Regions from separate parts of the Mesorhizobium sp. M1252 genome, predicted to be linked through region 1. Evidence: riboswitches for the same ligand, from Rfam matches in the RefSeq annotation. Region 1 holds a riboswitch; the other holds the start of a gene.
What was found. A riboswitch is a leader RNA that binds a small molecule or an ion and turns the genes downstream of it on or off. The one in region 1 is predicted to bind thiamine pyrophosphate.

Region 1 (4,855 bases):
TCGTGGCGGATGATGGTCGAGATCAGCGTGTTTTCCCAGGCGCTGCCGAAGCCGCCATAGGTCAGACCGTCGAGATTCCTGGGACTCTTGATCTCGCCGCGATCCGCGTTGAAGACCAACCGGCCGGTCTCCTGCTGGACCACGGCGTAGACCGCCTTGAGATCGGCGCCGGCAGCCCGCTGGGTAAACAGGCCGACGCCGGCAATGCCGAAATCGGCGATGCGGTTGGCGACCAGCGTGCCGGCGCCAGTATCGCCATAGGGCAGGATCTCAACATCGAGCCCAGCCTCGCCGTAAAACCCTTTGTCGCGGGCAACGAACAGGCCGACATGGTTGGTGTTGACCGTCCAGTCGAGCGCGACGGTGATTTTTTGCGCAGCCGCATGAGCGCGCGAGGCCAGCGGCAATCCGGCGGCCAGCGTCAGCAGCAAAGCCTGCCGGCGTGTGAATTCGGTCATGAAAAACTCCTTTGAGCGGTCTGCGGAAACAAGCCTCGGTCAGTCCTGGGATTGAGCAGCGTGTCGAGGATGTCGGCTTCGAGCGCGGCGGCCTGGCGCGCGGCATCGCTGCCGGTGGTGCGCGGGCGCGGCAGCGGCACGGCAATCTCGCCGATGATGCGGGCCGGCCGCGCCGACATCAGATAGATTCGATCCGAGAGGTAGACGGCTTCGCGCACGTCATGGGTGATCAGCAGCGCCGTCCAGCGGTGGCGCTGCCACATGCCTTCCAGCCAGCGTTGCATACCCGCGCGGGTCAGTGCATCCAGCGCGCCAAAGGGCTCGTCGAGCAGCAGCATGTCGCACTGCTGCACCACGGTGCGCAAAAGGGCGGCGCGCTGGCGCATGCCGCCGGAAAGTTCCGCCGGCCAGGCGCGCTCGAAGCCGGCAAGGCCGAACTCGGCAAACAACGGCGCGACGCGTTCGCGCGCCGCCTTGCGGCCAAGACCCTGCACTTCCAGCCCCATCGTCACATTGTCGATGACGCGTCGCCACGGCATCAGCGCGTCGCGCTGCGGCATGAAGGCGAAGGGGCTGCCCTGCAATGGCGCGCCGTCGAAGCGCATGTCGCCCTCGCCCTTCAGAGCGCCGGTCAGCAACTGGAACAGCGTCGACTTGCCGGCGCCGGAAGGGCCGAGGATGGAGACGAACTCGCCGGCCGCGACGTGCAGCGAAATGCCGGCGAGCACCTCAAGCGCGCCGAAGTTCTTCCTGATGTCCCGGAGTTCGAGCCGCGTCATTGACGGTTCTCTTCTGCAGCTTCAACCTTGCCGTCGCGGCTTTCGCTCCCTGCATTCTCCCAAGGCATGGCGAAGCGCTGGACGAGCACGGCAATGCCGAACAGGATCAGCGTGAGCGCGGCGCTGACGGCGACGGCAGCGAGCACCAGATCGGGCCGAAAGTTGTTCTTGGCATTGAGCATGTAGATGCCCAGCCCCTTCGCCGCCCCCGCATATTCGGCGAAGATCGCGCCGACCACGGCGTAGGTGACGGAGATGCGCAGCCCGGCGAAGAAATAGGGCAGCGCCGAAGGCAGGCGCGCCAGCCAGAAGATACGCCAGCGCCCTGCCCCCATGGCGGCGAGCATCTGCGAAATCTCCTTGCTGGTCGCAGCAAAACCTTCGACCAGCGCGACCATCATCGGGAAGAAGGTGACGAGCGCCACAAGCAGGATTTTTGGCATCAGCCCGAAGCCGAACCACAGCACGATGAGCGGCGCAATCGCGACCAGCGGCAAGGTCTGGCTGACAATCAGCAGCGGAAACAGCGCGCGGCGCAGCGGGGCCAAGAAATCGACCAGCGCCGAAAGCACGAAGGCAGCGACCAACGAGCAGGCGAAGCCGGCTGATGTGGCGCGGATGGTGGGCAGCGTGTTGTCGGCAAGGGCAGCGCGATGCTCCCAGGCCTGCTGCAGCACGCGCGACGGCGCCGGCAGCATGGTGGGCGCAGCGCCACCATAGCGGGCGTAGAGCTCCCACGCCGCGAGGAGCAGGGCGGAGGCGCAGGCGGCGGGGATGGTCTTGGCGATGGCTGCGGCTAATCTCCCCCCTCGAGGGGGAGATGTCGCCGAAGGCGACAGAGGGGGTCGTCTCGCATAGAGCGCCCACGCCTTGCCGATGCGAAAAGGACGTCGGCGCTCCACGCGCTGGGACCCCCTCTGGCCTGCCGGCCATCTCCTGCTCGAGGGGGGAGATTCGTGGGCATCGCGGTCTTCGCCAATCGCCAATGGCTCCCCTCCTCTTTGTGCTGAGGGGTCAGAGGCATCTCCTCCACGCAATGGGTCAGATAAACCAGCCACGGCAACATCCTCGAGGAACGACGCTTGAGCCGCGGCTCAGACCCCGCTCGGGCTGTTCGCCGAAATCGTGATGTCGAGGGTGACGTGGCCGGCGCCGGGGCCGAAGCGGCAGAAGGCCTCGTTGAGCGTGGCAAACACCGCACCGGCATCGCCGCGCAGTTTGGTGCAGAAGTTCTTTGAGCGTTCAAAGACGCCGGACTGCTTCAGGAAATCGATGCAGCCATAGATCTCGTCCATATGGTCGCCTGTGCCCATCACATAGAGCGAGAACTGCGCCGCCACCGGCTGGCCGGTCGACGGCGTGGCCTGGACAGCGCGGATCGCGGCGATCTTGCGCTCGTCCAGCGGAATGGCGGGGCCGCCGGTCTCGTCGGAGCGGCAGATCGGATCGTCGGGCTCGCCCGGACAGCCGCGCGAGACCGCCGCCGAAAGCACGCAGTGCTTGCCGCTTTTGGCCGCCGCGACGAACAGGTCGCGCATGGCGGGAAACAGCACCTGGGGCGGCCCGACCATAAGGGTCGAGATGTCATCGGTTTCGATCCGCAGCCGGTCGCGCCAGGGATCGAGCGCGCCGAGCGCGCCGAGGATGACGCCGACGAAATCGTCGGTCATGGGATAAAGGGAAATCTGTGCGCCTGAAAACATCGCCCGCCTCGCTCCGCTGGTATTATCCAGATCAGCTTTAGGGTCCGAAGGCTTGCCGCCCTCATCTCAGCCCCGACGATACGGAGCACCCCTGTGGATGGGCGGGTTAAAGCACCGTTCGCGGCATTGGGGAAGCCGTTTGTTGAGGCACTGCGGGAAAGTGTTTTGGGCCAGACGTGCCGGGCGCCCGGGCGTTAACAGACGACTCGTCAGTTCGTTGCGTTATAACGTTTCCACGAACTTCTTATAACTGCGTTGAAATTCAAGCTGATAAACGTAATTATAAGAAAACGGCAGAGACTCCGCGCAGCCCTTACGGTTTCTGGATTTCCTTATCCGCGACCCCATCCGGACTGTGCTCCTGCATCGCTCGGGCTTGCCTGTGCTGGTCCCCTCGCCCCAGCGCTACGCCATCCACAAGCTGATCGTCGCCTCGCGACGCGGGCCGAGCGCTGGCGCCAAGCGGGAGAAGGATCTCCATCAAGCGCGCCTGCTGACCCAAGCGCTCGAAGCCACGCGTCGCCAGGACGACCTTGCCTTCGCCTTCATGGAAGCGTGGGACAAGGGCGAAAACTGGCGCGAGACGATCCGGGGCGGCTTGAACCTGTTCGACGCCGCCACGAGGGAAAACAGTCACACCATCCTGGGGAAATCCCTCCGCGAAATTGGTGCGACTCCTGAAGGATTCACGATGCGGGATTAGCTGAAGCGACCGCTGCTATATTCATTTCCATCGTCCCAACCGTACGAAATTGGCTTGACGCTTATTCGTACATAAAGTACGATATCTTTTTTCGCAGAGAGGAATGTCCTTGAGCACAGCGAACCATGTTGCCTTCGCCGATCTCTCTCGTCCTTTGCCGTCACCCCCGTCGTTGCCGCCGCCTTTGTTGCCCTTGTCATTCGATCAGTGCGAACGCCTCGCCGGGGCCTGGCGAATGGCCAGCCAAGACATCGCCGACGACATCCGCTTCATCCGCCAATATCTGAAAGTCGTTGCCGAGAAGGACGAGAGGCTGTCGACCGGCACCCTTGTTCACAGCCGCGCCTATGTCGAGGCCTGCGCCGGCTGGCTGCCACAGACCGTGACGCGCTATCTGCGCCACCTGCGCCAGATCACCGAATGCGAACTGGCCATGACAGCTGCCGGCATTCGCTTTGCGCTGTCGAGTTATGCCTGGGAGGCATGAGGGCGCCTGTCGCCAAACACAAGGAATTGCGCTGCCCGTCGCAGGCGCAATTCGTCAGGTTGAGAGGCTCGGGCGCGCCTGAACGGCGGGCGCCAAGGATGGCCCCGGCCAGCGAATTCCGGCCTTGCTTTATTTCGACTGGCCTTATTTCTGGCCTTATTTCGATTTGGCTTTGCCGGACTTTGCGGCGGCAGGCTTCGCCGCCTTTGGCTTGGCGGCTGCCTTGGCGGGCTTGGCGTCAGCTTTCTTCGCCGCCTTTTTGGGCTTGGCGACCGCGCCATCGACTTCAGCCGTGGCCTGCTCCCAGTGTTCCTGATGCGCGCCTTCAGGCCGGCCGGCCTTTTCCCAGATCTCGTGCGCGCGCTGGCGAATGCGGTCCTGTTTGTCGTCCGTCACTTAAGCCTCCGTGGTTGGGTCCGGTCGGTTGGTCCAGATTCCACGAAAACATTAGCCGAAAATTCGACCGGCGTCTTGAGTGACGAGACATCTCAGCGCGGGTCGGAAATCACCGCAACGCCGAGCAGCGCCGCTTTCTTGACGATCAGCCCGGCGAGGTCGGCATCCGAACGATCGGTGCCGGTGCGCTCCCGCAGGAGCGCGATCGCTTCCTTCATCGATAACGGCGCCGTGTTGCGCTCGGCCAGCAACTTGTCGCAACACGCCGCAACATTGGCGGAGTTCGGGGTCTCGACATGCGGCAACATGGCAATTCTCCTTTCATCATG
Region 2 (4,855 bases), on a different contig from region 1:
GGCGCCGGCGCATCGCTGGCTTCGGCCTTGGCGCGCGCCTTGCGGTCGTCGAGCCGGGTGCCGCCGCGCTGCGCCAGCATGTCGGAATAGCCACCGGCATATTCGATCCAGCGGCCGCCTCCGTCCGGGGCGATGATGCTGGTGACGGTGCGGTCGAGGAAGTCGCGGTCGTGGCTGACCAGGATGACCGTGCCGGCAAAGCCGGCGACAAGTTCCTGCAACAGTTCCAGCGTCTCCATGTCGAGATCGTTGGTCGGCTCGTCGAGCACCAGAAGGTTGGCCGGCCGCGCCAGAACACGCGCCAGGAGCAGCCGCGCCCGTTCGCCGCCGGACAGCTCGCGCACCGGGGTGCGCGCCTGTTCCGGCTTGAACAGGAAATCCTTCATGTAGGACACGACATGGCGCTGCTCGCCATTGATGACGAGGTTTTCGCCGCGCCCGTCCGTGAGATACTGCGCCAGGGTCTCGGCCGGATCGACCGCCTCGCGCTTCTGGTCGAGCGTGGCGATTTCCAGATTGGTGCCGAGCCGCACCGAGCCGGCATCGGGCTTCATCTCGCCGGTAAGCATCTTCAACAGCGTCGTCTTGCCGGCGCCGTTCGGCCCGACAAGGCCGACGCGATCGCCGCGCTGAATGCGGGTCGAGAAGCCCTTGACCACGGTCAGGTCGCCAAAACTCTTCTCGATCTTCTTGGCCTCGATCACCAGCTTGCCGGATTCGGCGGCGTCGCTGGCCACCATGGTCGCCGAGCCCTCGGCGTCGCGATGGCCGCGAAAACGCTGGCGCATGGTCTGCAGTTCGCCCAGGCGGCGCATGTTGCGTTTGCGGCGAGCCGTCACGCCATAGCGCAGCCAATGCTCCTCGCGCACGATCTGGCGGCCGAGCTTGTGCTGTTCGCGCTCTTCCTCTTCCAGCACAAGGTCGCGCCATTCCTCGAAATGGCCAAAGCCCTTGTCGAGGCGGCGGGTCTGGCCACGGTCGAGCCAGACGGTGGCGCGCGAGACGCGTTCGAGGAAGCGTCGGTCGTGCGAGATGACGATCAGCGCCGAAGACGTCCGGACGAGCTCCTCTTCCAGCCATTCGATGACCGACAAATCGAGATGGTTGGTCGGCTCGTCAAGCAGCAGAATATCGGGTTCGGGCGCCATGACGCGGGCAATTGCTGCGCGGCGCGCCTCGCCACCGGAGAGATCGTTGGGGTTCTCCGTGCCGGCGAGGCCGAGATGCTCCATCAGATATGTGGCGCGGTAGGGATCGTCGGCAGGCCCAAGCCCGGCCTCGACATAGGCACGCACATTGGCAAAGCCGTCCATGTCGGGCATTTGCGGGAGATAGCGCACCGTTGCCGAAGGCTGGCGGAAGACCTCGCCGTCTTGCGGCTCGATCAGACCGGCGGCAATCTTCAGGAGCGTCGACTTGCCGGAGCCGTTGCGGCCGACGAGCGCGATCTTGTCACCGGCGGACGCCGTCAGTTCGGCGCCATCGAGCAGCGGCGTGCCGCCAAAGGTCAGTCTTATGCCGTCGAGGTTGAGAAGGGGCGGGGCCATGTCAGCTTTCAGGCAAGGGGTAGGGGTGGGCGAGCAGCAGCGCGCGGCCATGGCCGAGCTCAATTTCGAGGCCGCCCCCGGTCTTGTTGGACTTGACCTCGTTCGAGATGGTCAGCGACGAGCCGAACACGACCTCGACATGGTCGAGCGGCCACTTCGCGCCGGACACGGTGAGGCCCGAAAGATCGGAAAAGCCGAGCACCGAAAACAGCGTTCCGTCGGCATAGTCGAAGCCGGCCTTGCCGGGCAGCAAAGGGGCGCCTTCCTGCGCTCCGCTGGTCAACAGCACTTTTGTGCCTGTCTCTGCCAGTTGAAGGCTGAGCGCCAGATGCAGGAAGGCGTGGTCGGCGCGCTTGCCGCCGAAAGCGCCGGCCAGCACCAGGCTGGTGGCGCCGCGTTCCAATGCCGCCGCGATCGCCAGTTCGCCATCGGTCTTGTCCTTTTCGGGAGGAAACACCTCCCGCGGCACGGCGGCGAGATCGGCAGTCAGGTCCGCCGGCACAGAATCGAAATCGCCGACCCACAGCTCCGGCATCAGGCCGATCAGGCGGGCATGACCGATGCCGGCGTCGGCGGCGATGACGCGCGTGCCCGCGACCTGGCGGTCGAGCCGCGGCGTGCGGACGAGATCGCCGCCAAGCAAGATGGTGAATGTGCTCATATCCGCTGGCCCTTACCAGCCCCGCCGACGAAACGGAAGGCCGAGCGGCACCGTCACTCTTTGTTGGAGCATGATCTTTTTCCGGAAACGGATTCCACTTTCCGGGATCATGCTCGGGCAAACTTCCGCTTGCGTGGCACCTTGGCCGGGCCTATGTGTCGAAACGCTCTAACGGGGTGCCGGACGCGATCTTCGCGGACCGGCTGAGAGGCAGTCTCGCCAACCCGCTGAACCTGATCCGGTTTGTACCGGCGGAGGGATTAGACGCTTCGGACAGCCCGACGCCTCAATTCCTTTCAACACGAATGAAGGAGGCGCCGATGCGCATTTTTTTGTCCCGTCTTGTCCCAGCGCTGGGGCTTGCTGTTTCGCTACTGGCAAGCCCTGCGTGCGCGCAGGAAAAACTCACGATCTATACCTATGAGAGTTTCACTGCCGACTGGGGTCCAGGCCCCCAGGTGAAGAAGGAATTCGAGGCCGAGTGCGGCTGCAGCGTCGACTTCGTCTCGGTCGCCGACGGCGTCGCGCTGCTCAACCGCGTCAAGCTCGAAGGTGCCTCGACCAAAGCAGATATCGTGCTTGGCCTCGACACCAACCTCACCGCGGAAGCCAAGGCTTCCGGCCTGTTTGTCCGACATGGCGCGGTGGCTGAAAACAACGTGCCGGGCGGCTGGAGCGACGACACTTTCGTGCCCTATGATTATGGTTATTTCGCCGTCGTCTACGACACCGAAAAGCTGAAGAGCCCGCCGAAGAGCCTGAAGGAACTGGTCGAGGGCGATGCCGCCGACAAGATCGTCATCCAGGATCCGAGGACGTCGACGCCGGGCCTCGGCCTGCTGCTGTGGATCAAGTCGGTCTATGGCGACAAGGCGCCGGAAGCCTGGGCGAAACTCAAGGGCAAAGTGCTGACGGTGACGCCTGGCTGGAGCGAGGCCTATGGCCTGTTCACCAAGGGCGAGGCGCCGATGGTGCTTTCCTATACGACGTCGCCGGCCTACCACATGGTGGCCGAGAACACCGGGCGCTTCCAGGCGGCGTCGTTCGAGGAGGGCGAGTATCTGCAGGTCGAGGTCGCCGGCATCACCACCACGGGCGCGAAGAGCCCGCTGGCGGCGAAGTTCCTGGCCTTCATGACCGGGCCGAAATTCCAGGATGTCATTCCGGAGACCAACTGGATGTTCCCGGCCGGGAAAACCGACAAGCCGCTCAATCCGGCTTTTGATAGGCTGGTCAAGCCGGCGAAGACCTTGCTGTTCAGCCCGGAAGAGGTCGCGGCAAATCGCAAGGCCTGGGTGGATGAATGGCTGGCGGTGATGAGCAAGTAGCTTTGGCTGTATGATCGAAAGATGAGTGCCCTACGGCACCCCCCTCTGTCCTGCCGGACATCTCCCCCACGAGGGGGGAGATTGGCTATCGTCGGCGATTTCGCCAGTCGCCAAGGTTGCAGGAATAAGCGGGGCGCGGAAATAGCTGATCTCCCCCCTTGTGGGGGAGATGTCCGGCAGGACAGAGGGGGGCGCGAAGGAACGCGACGCCCGGTAAAGAGTGCAACGCTCTGACCCCCGCATCACGGCCGGCATTGTCGCGCTTGCGGCAATCGCGCTGCTGATCGGTGGCGCCTTCGCCGGCCTTATCCGCGAAGGCGCGCACGACCTTTCCGGCGCCGCGTCCGCCTTTGACCTCTATCTCCTGCGCGTTGTCCGCTTCACGCTCTGGCAGGCTGCGCTCTCGATGCTGCTTTCCGTCGTACCGGCGCTGTTCGTCGCCCGCGCGCTGTCGCGGCATCCGCGCTTCTTCGGACGCGGCTTCATCCTGCAGCTGTTTACTGTGCCCCTTGCCTTGCCGGCGATTGTCGCAGCGCTGGGCATACTGGCGCTCTATGGCCGCGCCGGTTATTTCGCCGCGATCGGTGGCCAGAGCTGGCCCGACATCTATGGGCTGCCGGGCATCCTCGTCGCCCACGTCTTCTTCAACCTGCCGCTGGCCACCCGGCTGTTCCTCGAAGCGCTGGGCACGGTGCCGGCCGATCAATGGCGGCTGGCGAGCCAGCTCGGCATGGGGGCGAGGCCAGCCTTCCGGCTGATCGAGTGGCCGGTGCTGCGCGCCGCGCTGCCGGGCGTCGCGGGGCTTGTCTTCATGCTTTGCATCACCTCCTTCACCATCGTCCTGATCCTCGGCGGCGGGCCGGCGGCGACGACGCTGGAAGTCGCCATCTATCAGGCACTGCGTTTCGACTTCGATCCGGCGCGGGCGGTGACGCTGACGGTGCTGCAGATCGCGCTGACTTTTGCCGTCATGCTGGCGCTGACGCGGCTCGGCGCCAATGTGACCGGCGACGCCAATTTGCCTGTCGCGCCGCGCCGCTATCACTTGGCCGGCAAAGCAGAAACAGCGTTCAACGCCGTCCTGATCGTGCTCGCCTTGCTGTTCGTCGCCGGACCAATGGCGGCCACCGTCGCGTCCGGCCTCGACGCCGATCTCGGCCGGCTGGCGGGCGAGAGTGCCGTGCGTCAGGCGACCCTGACCAGCGCCGGTCTCGCCCTCTCGGCGGCGCTACTTTCGGTGGCGCTGTCGCTGTCGCTGATCATGGCTCGGCGGGCACTGTCGCTGCGCCGCCGGTCCAGTGCCCGTTCATTGCTCGAAC

Region 2: another riboswitch for thiamine pyrophosphate. It lies ahead of thiB (thiamine ABC transporter substrate binding subunit); the one in region 1 lies ahead of NKH22_RS24950 (YkoF family thiamine/hydroxymethylpyrimidine-binding protein).

What each region holds. Positions count from the first base shown of each region.
Region 1 is NZ_JAMYLX010000014.1:129,379-134,233, forward strand. It holds gene NKH22_RS24935 (ABC transporter substrate-binding protein) at 1-458, opposite strand, end outside; gene NKH22_RS24940 (ABC transporter ATP-binding protein) at 455-1,237, opposite strand; gene NKH22_RS24945 (ABC transporter permease) at 1,234-2,076, opposite strand; gene NKH22_RS24950 (YkoF family thiamine/hydroxymethylpyrimidine-binding protein) at 2,332-2,940, opposite strand; TPP riboswitch at 2,931-3,043, opposite strand; partial or broken gene NKH22_RS24955 (GSU2403 family nucleotidyltransferase fold protein) at 3,254-3,643, shown strand; gene NKH22_RS24960 (hypothetical protein) at 3,879-4,130, shown strand; gene NKH22_RS24965 (DUF2934 domain-containing protein) at 4,287-4,526, opposite strand; gene NKH22_RS24970 (hypothetical protein) at 4,619-4,834, opposite strand.
Region 2 is NZ_JAMYLX010000013.1:48,471-53,325, reverse strand. It holds gene NKH22_RS23715 (ABC-F family ATP-binding cassette domain-containing protein) at 1-1,547, opposite strand, end outside; gene NKH22_RS23710 (thiamine diphosphokinase) at 1,549-2,208, opposite strand; TPP riboswitch at 2,371-2,485, shown strand; gene thiB (thiamine ABC transporter substrate binding subunit) at 2,529-3,536, shown strand; gene thiP (thiamine/thiamine pyrophosphate ABC transporter permease) at 3,757-4,855, shown strand, end outside.